2 regions of the Cryobacterium sp. AP27 genome follow, and region 2 is predicted to be linked to the other one. Evidence: predicted binding sites of a transcription regulator. Region 2 holds the regulator's gene; the other holds the start of a gene.
What was found. Region 2 encodes HrcA, which represses chaperone genes, less so after heat shock. Its sites were predicted from a motif close to TTNGCACTCGNNNNNNNCGAGTGCNAA; they were not measured.

Region 1: groES (co-chaperone GroES) is a predicted target of HrcA. The motif match lies at 2,978-3,004, and genes of this name have one in related genera.

Annotation. Positions count from the first base shown of each region.
Region 1 covers NZ_CM155285.1:231,539-236,931, reverse strand. The annotation lists gene AC1MB9_RS01210 (ABC transporter substrate-binding protein) at 1-624, opposite strand, end outside; gene AC1MB9_RS01205 (ABC transporter substrate-binding protein) at 755-1,465, opposite strand; gene rarD (EamA family transporter RarD) at 1,507-2,469, opposite strand; gene groES (co-chaperone GroES) at 2,606-2,902, opposite strand; gene AC1MB9_RS01190 (class I SAM-dependent methyltransferase) at 3,033-4,235, shown strand; gene AC1MB9_RS01185 (hypothetical protein) at 4,344-4,745, opposite strand; gene AC1MB9_RS01180 (hypothetical protein) at 4,808-5,362, opposite strand.
Region 2 covers NZ_CM155285.1:1,645,325-1,650,717, forward strand. The annotation lists gene AC1MB9_RS07825 (PhoH family protein) at 1-699, opposite strand, end outside; gene AC1MB9_RS07830 (HIT domain-containing protein) at 686-1,063, opposite strand; gene AC1MB9_RS07835 (16S rRNA (uracil(1498)-N(3))-methyltransferase) at 1,083-1,823, opposite strand; gene dnaJ (molecular chaperone DnaJ) at 1,836-2,942, opposite strand; gene hrcA (heat-inducible transcriptional repressor HrcA) at 3,019-4,047, opposite strand; gene AC1MB9_RS07850 (DUF4870 domain-containing protein) at 4,215-4,655, shown strand; gene AC1MB9_RS07855 (DUF4870 domain-containing protein) at 4,721-5,098, shown strand; gene hemW (radical SAM family heme chaperone HemW) at 5,113-5,393, opposite strand, start outside.

The DNA.
Region 1 (5,393 bases), 1.4 Mb from region 2:
GTTGAGCACGATCATGCCGAGGGTGGCGTTTCCGTCGGCGGCGATCTGGTTGCCGAGCACTTCACCCTGGAGCAGGTCCGAGGGTGCGGCGCGCCAGTAGAGGTCGTCATCGGGGTAGTCGGTGAAGTCGGCCGACGTGTTGGCCGGGGAGAACTGCACGACGCCGGCGCCGGTGATCTTGTCGATCACGGTCTTGGAGACGCCCGAGGAGGCCGCTCCGACAATGGCCGAGACATCCTGCGAGAGGAGGTCGGTCACCGAGACGGTTGCGGTGTCGGTCTGGGTGTCTCCGGAGTCGCGGAAGATCGCTTCGACGTTCAGGCCGAGTCCGGCGTCATTGATGTCGTTCACGGCCAGCTGCACAGCGGCTTCCTCCGGCGGGCCGAGGAAGGCCAGCGCGCCACTCTGCGGGAGAATGGTGCCGATTTTCAGGGTGAGGTCGCGGTCGCCGGCCTCAATTTCCTTGAAGTCGCCGCTCGCCGTGGGGTTACCGTCGCCGGCAGGCGTGTCGGTGCCACCGGAGCTGCATCCGGTGAGCAGCAGCGCACTCACTCCAACCATGGCAATTCCGGTGACTACTGCACGAACCGACCGGGAGGCCGGGGCCTTCGCGAATACGCTCATGTTGCTCCTTGGGTATCGGAAAAAACAAACGATCACGGCACCCATTTGACTGCCGTTGAGCCACAGTATTGAATCCGCCGACCCGATAACCACCATCTTCGGCTCCTGAGCGCGTTATGGAGCCAAATCGTTACGATTGGCGGCCGGTCAGTCCCTGATACTCAATCTGCAAGCCCGCGTCCAAGGCGAGCACGCATTCGCCCCACGACGTGCACACTGCCGACCCCTGGCGCACCCTCACCCAGCCCGCCTCCAGCGACGCTGCCCCGTCGTCTCCGGTCGCCATCGCGGCGAGCGCGGTGGCGATGACGCCGTCGTAGGCTTCCGCCGCTCCCGCCGTGTCGGTCAGGCCCGGATCGGCCACGGTCAGGCGTGCGCCGAAGTCCGCGCTGACCGCGAGGGGAGTGCCGCCGTTCACGAGGTCATTCAGCGAGAGCAGCGCCGCGGGAGCGACGGATGCCGCCAGTTCGGGCCTTGCCGCGGTCTGAGCGTCCCACAGCACCGCATCCACGGCCCGGTCGATCAGGTTCGTGAAGTTCGCCGCTTCATCCCCCGCCGAATTACGATGGATGAGCTGCACCGGCTGGCCGAGCACGCCGCCCTGGGCGGCGATCTCCCGTGCGGCTATTTCTGATCCGGCCACCTGGGCGGCGCCGCCGGCCGCGTTGTCTCCGGTTGACGGAAACAGGGTGCCGATGCGCAGCACGCCGTCACCGGTGGGAACCACCGGCGCGGGCGTCGGGGCGGCAGTCGCGGGCACCGGCACGGGTTCCGAGCACCCCCCGAGGGTGGTGACGAGCGCTGCGGCCAGGAGCGCGGCAAGAAGGGCGGGGCGGGGCATCGGAGTCCAATCGGATGGTGTTCCCCGAGCGTAGCCTCGGATCAGACCAGTTCGAGGGACGCTCGCCGGGCAGTCCGGCCGGAAGCGATCATGTCCACAGTGAGAACGATGAGCGCAACCCACACCAGGGAGAATCCCACCCAGCGTTCAGGGGGCATCGGTTCCTTCAGGATGACGACACCCACGAGAAATTGCAGCACCGGCGCCGCGAACTGGATCAGCCCCAGTACGGTGAGGGGCAGTCGGCGCGCCGCGGCAGCAAACAGCAGGAGGGGAACCGCGGTCACCACACCGGCCGCGAGCAGACCCAGGGTATGCGCCGTAGACACCGTTCCGAACGTGAGGCCGGACAGGCTCCCGACGACCACGAGCTGGATGATGGCCACGGGGGCCACCCACGCCGTCTCCAGGGTGAGTCCGGTGACCGCGTCGACGCGCGGGCCCACCCGCTTCTTCATCAGGCCGTAAAAGCCGAAAGAGAAGGCCAGCACGAGCGAGATCCACGGAAGCGTACCGTAGCCGACGGTGAGCACAATCACCGCGACGAGGCTGATGGCGACGGCTATCCACTGGATGCGACGCAACCGTTCCCGCAAGATGAGCACGCCGAGCAGCACGGTGACGATGGGGTTGATGAAGTATCCGAGTGCAGCCTCGACCACGTGACCGGTCATGGCGGCAAACACGTAGGTCTGCCAGTTCACGAAGATGAGCAGCCCGGCGAGACCCATGGTGAACATCACCCGGCGCTGGCGCAGCACGGCGCGAAGCGCGCCCCATTTGCGCGTGGCGGTGAGCAGCACGAGGCAGAACACGAGGGAGAAGAGCACCCGCCAGGCGACGACCTCGAACGCTCCCGTGGGAGTGAGGAGCAGGAAATACAGGGGAAGCATTCCCCAGAGGCCGTAGGCGAGAAAACCGAACAGCAGTCCACGAGTGTGGTCAGAGCGCGACGTGCCGACAGCAGTGGCCGACACGGTCGGGCTCGGCGGAGCATCCGTCATTGAAAATTCCTGTCTACAACTCTGCCAACGTTCATCGCACCCGGTGTTGCCACATTGGAATGTAACGCCGGGGAACACAAAAAAACTCCCGGATGGCAAGGCCATCCGGGAGTTCTTGTCGTACGGGTGAAACTACTTAGCGAACAACGACGGCGAGAACGTCGCGAGCCGACAGAACGAGAAGGTCGTCGCCACCGAACTTCACTTCGGTTCCGCCGTACTTGGAGTAGAGCACCTTGTCGCCGACGGCGATGTCGAGGGGGACGCGGTTGCCCTTGTCGTCGATGCGGCCGGGGCCGACAGCAACAACTTCACCCTCCTGGGGCTTTTCCTTGGCGGTGTCAGGGATGACGAGTCCTGAAGCGGTCGTCTGCTCTGCGTCGACCTGCTTGATGACGATGCGATCCTCGAGCGGCTTGATGGAGACCGACACGGTTGACCTCTTTCTTTACGAAGATATGGGTTAGCAGACTCACAACGAGAGTGCTAAATCGAGCTTAGGGTGCATCTGGCACTCACGCAACGTGAGTGCCAGATGCGGGCGCGATTGATAGGTTTGTTCAATGGAACGCACCGAGCTCGTCGAGCTGCTTTCGCCCGAGGGTTTACGCCTGCTCGATTCCCTTCCGCGCTACGACACCATCGACGTCGTGCGGGCGGTGAGCGAGCTGCGCAAGGCCGGCCATGCCGCCGGCCTGGTGGCTGCGGCGTTGAGCCAGGCGCGGCTGCGCGCGAAGGCCGGATCCAAGTTCGGTGATTTCGCCAGCCGTATGCTCTTCACCGAGGCCGGACTCGAGCAAGCCACGCGCCTGCGTGTCGCCGCGCTGCACGCCGGTCGTTTCGCCGCGCTTGGCGCGGGCACGGATCGGCCTCCTCGCATCGTCGACCTCGGGTGCGGCATCGGCGGGGACGCCATGGCCATGGCCGCCATCGACCTCGACGTCACGGCCGTTGACGCCGACGAGGTGACGGCGACCGTGGCGAGCTACAACCTTGCGCCCTTTCCCCAGGCGAGCGTGGTGCACTCCCCCGCCGAAGAGGTCGACCTGGACGGCTTCGACGCGGCCTGGCTCGACCCGGCGCGCCGCACGAGCGGGCACAGCAACACCTCGCGCCTCACCCGCCCAGACGACTACTCCCCCTCCCTCGACTGGGCCTTCGCCCTGGCCCAGCGAATGCCGGTGGGCGTGAAACTCGGTCCGGGCCACGACCGCGACCTGATCCCGTCCGAGGCAGAGGCACAGTGGGTGTCCGTTGACGGCCAGCTCGTGGAGATGGGGCTCTGGTTCGGCGCGCTCGCCCGGGAGGGCATCCGTCGTTCCGCGCTGCTGTTGACGTCGAGCGGCGTCGTCGAGATGACCGCGGGCGGCGACAGCGAGGACGCCCCGGTGGGCGACCTCGGCGGCTACGTCTACGAGCCGGACGGTGCCGTCATCCGGGCGCGCCTGATCGGTGACCTCGCCCGCACCCTCGGCGCCGAAATGCTCAGCGAGGGCATCGCGTACCTCACGGCGCCCGCACTCGTGCAGACCCCGTTTGCGAGCGCGTTCCGAGTGCTCGAGGTGCTGCCGGTCGACGAGAAGAAGCTGCGCCTGGCACTGCAGGAACGCCACATCGGCACGCTCGAGATCAAAAAACGCGGAGTGGACGTGGACCCGGCCGCCCTCCGTACCCGGCTGAAGCTCAAGGGGCCGGAATCGGCGACCCTGATCCTCACGCGCGCGGCCGGGCATCGGGTCGCGCTGCTCGTGGAGCGCGTGCGCTGACCGCGCTCCCCTGCACGGCACACGGAGGCCCTCGGAGGTTTTCGTGACACGCCGCATTCCCAGCGCGCGGATGCGGCGTGGCGAGTCCGAGTCAACGTGCCCGGCGGTTCAGCCCAGAACGACCTGAGTGACGTACAGGAACCAGAACACGGCGAGCAGGATGCCGCCGAGGCCGGTCAGGAGGCCGCTGAGCCAGAAGACCTTCGCCCGGTACTCGACGGTGCGGGCGATCAGGGCCAGGATCACGGCGGTCACCGAGACAAAGATGCCCCACACGCCGATGATCCCGAGCAGCAAACCCAGCAGTCCGCAGACCAGGGCCGCGATGGACAGCCGGCGGCGGGTCGTGTGCGCGTGCATTTCCGCGTCGGTGTAGACATACGGAACCCACTCGGTGGGCGCGGTCACGGTCGATTCCCAGGCCAGTTCGCTGCCGGGGGGCGCCGGCGGACGAGTGTGGTCCAGCCGAACGTCGTCGTCGGCGTCAGCGTCGCGGTGCGCTCCGCTCATTGCAGTCCTCCGTGATACCAGGGGCCGGCGGGCCACCCCGTTGGGGGTGACCCGCCAGCGGATCAATAACCGTTATACGCGTTGCCGGCGGCGAAGAGCAGACCCCACAGCACGAGGCTGAGGATCATCAGGCCGATACCCACGAAGCCGGTGATGATTCCGGTCAGCCAGAATCCGCGTGCGGCCGGTTCCCGCTTCTTGCCGAGGAAACCGAGAACGACTCCGGCAGCCGGGAAGAGCAGACCGAGAAATCCTCCGACGAACGGAATGATGGCGATCGGCGAGCCGATGACGCCGATGGTGCCCGCGATCATGGCGAGGATGCTGAGCATCGGCTGCTTCCTGGCCGGCGCGGCCGCGTAGGGGTCCGACGCGTAGGGGTTCGCCGGGGCGCCGTAGGCGGGCGGCGGGGTGGCGGGGCCGCCGGCCGACGGAGGGGTCGGCGCTCCGTAGCTGGGCGGCGGGGTGGGCGCCGCGTAGCTCGGCGCCGGCGGCGGCGTGGGCGGCGTGGGCGCGGACGGCGGCGCGACCGGAGGAACGCTCGGCACCTGCGGTACGTCGGGAACGTCGGGAACGTCGGGAACGTCGGGAACCTGCGGGGTAGTCGGATCACTCATGGAGTTCGTTCCTTTCGAAATGGTGCGGGCG
Region 2 (5,393 bases):
GGTGCGTCCGCGCATGTAGGCGAGCGGCGCGACTTCGATTGTTCCAGCCGCGAGAAGCTTGGGAATCAACTCCGGATCGAGCATTTCCCCGAGGGCGTCGTACAGCGGGCGCAGGTACGGGTCGATCTTGTCGGTGAGGGTTCCCGGGAGAAATCCGAGGCGCTCCCCCGCTTCCACCGCCGGGCGGGTGAGGATGATGCGTTCGACCTCTTTGTTCTGCAGTGCGCGCACGGCCTTCGCCATGGCCAGATAGGTCTTGCCCGTGCCGGCCGGTCCGATGCCGAAGACGATGGTGTTGGCGTCAATCGCGTCGATGTATTCCTTCTGCCCGACAGACTTGGCGCGCACGCTCTTGCCGCGCGCGGTGAGGATGGGGGCGCCGAGCAGCTGGGACGGGCTCGTGACGGCGTCAGCGTCGAGCATGCGTGCCGACGCTGCCACCTGGGCCTCTCCGAGGTCTTGTCCGTCCCGCAGCATGAGCTGCAGTTCCTCAATGAGACGCCGCACGGATTCGACGTCATCCCCGCGCCCGATCAGGGTGATGTCGTTGCCGCGGACGTGCACGCTCACATCGGGGTATTGCCGCTCGATGGTGGAGAGGTAGCGGTCTTCGGGACCGAGCAACCGCACCATGGCGATCCCATCGACGCGGAGCCGAAGTTCCCGCCGCGGCGTATCCTTCGGATCAGAGGGAGCCAAGGGACCCCTCACCGAGCGGCTGCGACGGGTCGCCGGCGCCCATCACGTGCGCGTGCACGTGGAAGACGGTCTGGCCGGCGGCGGCGCCGGTGTTGAATACGAGCCGGAACTCGCCGCGCGTGTGGTCGTCCGCGATGCCGGCAGCCACGTGCACGAGTTCGGCCAGGAGCGCCGGGTCCCCCGCCGCGAGCTCGACGACGTTGCGGTACCGCGTCGCCTTCGTGGTGATGACGATGTGCACGGGGGCCTGCGGGGCGATGTCCTCGAAGGCAATGATGCGGTCGGTCTCCGCCACGATGGTCGCCGGGATTTCGCGGGCGATGATGCGGCTGAAAATGGACGGTTCTGCGCCGGGAGAAGACATGTCTCTATCTTAAGCGCGACTACCAGCGGCCGAGGGTCGCATTCAGGATTGCGAGAGCGGCGGGACCGGCCGTTGACGTGCGCAGCACCGTGTCGCCGAGGCGCACCGGGGTGGCGCCGGCCTGTTCGAGCAGGCTCAGCTCCCCCGGTGAGATTCCGCCTTCCGGTCCGACGACGAGCACGATGTCGCGGTCATCGTTCGGCGCGGCCACGGCCGTCAGCCGCACCGAGGCGGTGGGTTCCAGCAGCAGCATTCGCGTCGTCGTGGCAAGAACCGCGAGCTGCCTGGTGCCGGCCAGCGCGCCGATCGTGGGCAGCCAGGGCCGAATCGACTGCTTGGTGGCCTCGCGCACAATGCTCGACCACCGTTCCTCACCCTTCGCAATTTTCGGCCCCTCCCAGCGGGAGATGGAGCGCGCCGCGGCCCAGGGGATGACACCGTCGATCCCGAGCTCAGTCGCGGCCTGCACAGCCATTTCGTCGCGGTCACCTTTTGCGAGGGCCTGAACGAGACGGATGCGCGGCGTGGGAGCCGCCGTCTCCGTCGCCGAGTCGACGAGCAGGGTGAACTCCGCCGGGCCCGCCGTGACGACGGTGCCCGACAACACGAGTCCCGCACCGTTGCCGATCAGCAACCGTTCGCCCGCGCGAATGCGGCTGACCGTCACGGCGTGCCGGGCCTCCGAACCCGTCACGCTCACGACGGAACCGCTCGCGGAGTCCTCCGCCCGCAGCTCGGGCGCCAGGTAGAAATTGGCCACGGTCGTTGTCCGCTAACTGAGGAAGCGGTCGCGCAGCCTGGCGAACAGACCCTGCTGGTAGTGGCTGAGCGCGGGCGCGGGCGCGGAGTGCCGCGCAGCGAACTGCTCGATGAGGTCACGCTCCTTGTGGTCGAGCTTCATGGGCGTGATGACCTGGATGCCGATCTTCAGGTCTCCGCGGCCATTGCCGCGCAGCTTCGTGATGCCACGGTCCTTGATCGTGAGAATCTCAGAACTCTGCACACCGGCGCGTAGTTCCACTTCGATGTCGCCGTCGAGCGCCTTGAGCTTGACCGTGGTCCCGAGAATCGCGGACGTCATCGGAACTTCCAGGGCGCACATGAGGTCATCGCCGTCTCTGCTGAAGACGTCGTGGTGACGCACCTTCATCTCGAGGTAGAGGTCGCCGTTCGGGCCGCCGGCCGAGCCGACCTCGCCGCTTCCGGGCATCTGCAGTCGCAGGCCGGTGTCCACGCCCGCGGGAACGTCCACGGGCACGGTGCGGCGGGCGCGAACGCGTCCCTGGCCGGAGCAGGTGGTGCACGGCGTCGCGATGATGGTGCCGAAGCCGCGGCAGGAACCACACGGGCTGCTCGTCATGACGTTGCCCAGCAGGGAGCGCACGGCGCGCTGGATGCTGCCGCTGCCGTGGCAGATGTCGCAGGTGACGGGTGCGGTTCCGGGCTGGCAGCACGATCCCTTGCAGGTGCCGCAGAGCACAGCCGTATCGACCTCGAGGTCGCGGTGTGTTCCGAAGATGACCTCGGCAAGGTCCAGTTCCACGCGAATGAGCGCGTCCTGGCCGCGTTCCCGCCGGGAGCGCGGACCGCGCGTTGATCCGCCGCCACCACCGAAGAACGTCTCGAAAATGTCGCCGAAGTTGCCGAAGTTTTGGCCGTCGAATCCGCCGCCGTTCTGCCCGCCCTGATCGTATTTCTGCCGCTGCGCGGAATCGCTCAGCACGTCGTAGGCGTGAGTGACGCTTTTGAATGTTTCGGACGCTTCTGCGCCGGGGTTGACGTCCGGGTGCAGCTGGCGGGCCAGGCGTCGATACGCCTTCTTTATTTCGTCGGTGGTTGCGTCGCGGCTCACGCCGAGAACTTCATAGTGGTCAGCCAAAGGTGGCTCTCCTCGTTGCTCTGTTGTTACGGAAGTAGGTGATTGTCGGTGCTGTCTGGGTCAGGTGCGCTATGGATCAGCTCTCGCCCAGGAGGGTGGAAAGGTAGCGTGCGACGGCGCGGACGGCCGCCATGTTGTTGGAGTAATCCATGCGGGTGGGGCCGAGTACGCCAAGGCGGGCCAGGTTGCCGTTTGAGCTGTATCCGCTCGTCAAAACCGAGGTTTCGGCCAGTTCAAACGGCGCGTTCTCGCGGCCGATGCTGACCGAGACCCCGTGCTGGTCAGTGGCCATCTCGCCGAACAGGCGCAGGAGAACGACCTGCTCCTCGATCGCCTCGAGCACCGGGTAGATGCTGCCGGAAAAATCTTCTTCCGTTCGAACCAGATTGGCGGTTCCGGCCATCACCAGTTTGGTCTGGCCGTTGGCGCCGACCTGCTCCCGGAGCGTCGACGTGATCAGCTCGGTCACGGCATCGACGTCTCGGTTTCCCGGGGCAACAAGCAACGGCGCGCCCGTCAACGCCGCCGCAGCATCCGTCATGGTCAGTCCGACAATCGCGGCGGTGAGGTGCGAACGCACCTGAGCGAGCGTCGGCTCGTCGACGGGAAGCGGCAGGTCGATGACACGCTGCTCGACGGCGCCGGAATCCGTGATGAGCACGGAGAGCACCCGGGTCTGGGTGAGCGAGACAAGTTCAATGTGCCGCACCTTGGCGCGGGACAGCGACGGGTACTGCACCAGTGCGACCTGATGGGTGAGTTGAGAGAGTAGACGCACGCTGCGCACGAGAACCTCGTCGAGATCCGCCGACTGGCCGAGGAACGTCTCGATGGCCTGTCGTTGAGCCGGCGTTAGAGGCCGCAGGTCCGCGAGGTGATCGACGAAGACCCGGTAGCCCTTGTCGGTGGGGATTCTCCCCGACGACGTGTGCGGCGCTGCGATCAGGTCTTCCTCCTCGAGGAGGGCCATGTCATTGCGAATGGTCGCAGCCGAGACTCCGAAGGAGTGCCGGTCGACGATGGATTTGGACCCGACCGGTTCGCGAGATGCCACGTAATCCTGCACGATGACGCGTAAGACGTCGAGACCACGATCAGAAACCATCGTCACGCCTCCCTACCTGTCGTACGCACCACAACACTGGCACTCACATTGCCTGAGTGCCAATCATATCGCGCCAGGGACAATATCGCCCATTGCTCCCGCAGGGGGGTCGCAGTAACTTATGCATATACGCGGTCTCATACACATTCATTGTGAAAGGCATGATCATGAGCGATCCAAACGCGCAGGCTCCCCGCGACCCCGACCCCGGCCAGAACCAGCCACAGTCCTCGTACCCGTCCGCGGCCGCCGCGGCGCCGCTCACGGCGGCCGAAGATCAACAATGGGCCTCCCTGGCCCATCTGGGCGGGATCCTCTGGATTCTTCCCTCCCTCATCATTTGGCTCGTATTCAAGGACCGCGGTCGGCGCACCAACATCGAGGCCAAAGAGGCACTGAACTTTCAGATCACGGTCACCATCGCCTGGTTCGCGGTGTTCTTCATCGGAACGTTCCTTGCCCTGATCACGCTCGGGATCGGACTCCTGTTCAACTTCCTCGGTTTGGTCGTGTGGATCATGACCGTGGTGTTCTCGATCATGGGCTTCCTGGCGGTGAAAGACGGCGGCACGTACCGGTATCCGGTGTCCGTGCGCTTCATCAAGTAGCCCGGGTACGCTGGGAGGGCCGGTGGCAGAGCGCCAGAATGCCGGTCGTTGATACAGGAGACCGAATGTCTGATGCCACCCCGCCCAGCGATCCGTACCGCTCCTCGCCCGCCGCGCCGCTGAGCCCCGCAGACGAGAAACTCTGGGCCACGCTCATCCATGTGGCCGGCATCTTCTTTTCGTTTGTGCCGGCGCTGCTCGGCTACCTGCTGTTAAAGGAGCGCGGACCGTTCATCCGCGCGCACAGCGCGACGGCGTTGAATTTTCAGATCACCGCGGCCATCGGCTACGCCGTGTCGGCCGTACTCACCGCCATCTTCGTCGGCTACCTGCTCGGATTCGCCATTTGGGCGCTGGTCATCGTGTTCAGCATTCTGGCGGGCCTCGCCGCGAACCGCGGCGAGGGATACACATACCCGCTCTCGTTCAAGTTCGTCAGCTGACCCGCCGGGCGACCCTATGGGGTGATGCGTCGCACGACCGCATCCGCCAGAAGTCGCCCCTTCAGGGTCAACTCGATGGACCCGGTCAGGGCCGCTCTGGCATTGATGAGTTCGTCGGCGATCAAACCGGCGACCTCGTGCCGCCCGGCTTCGGCCAGCGATGCGATCGGGATCCCGGTGCGAATCCGGCTGAGCAGCAGCACCCGTTCGAGCTCCCGGGTCGGCTCATCGAGCGCTTCCCGTCCGACGGCCGGTGACACACCGGACAGCACCCGCTCGGCGTAGGCCGCCGGGT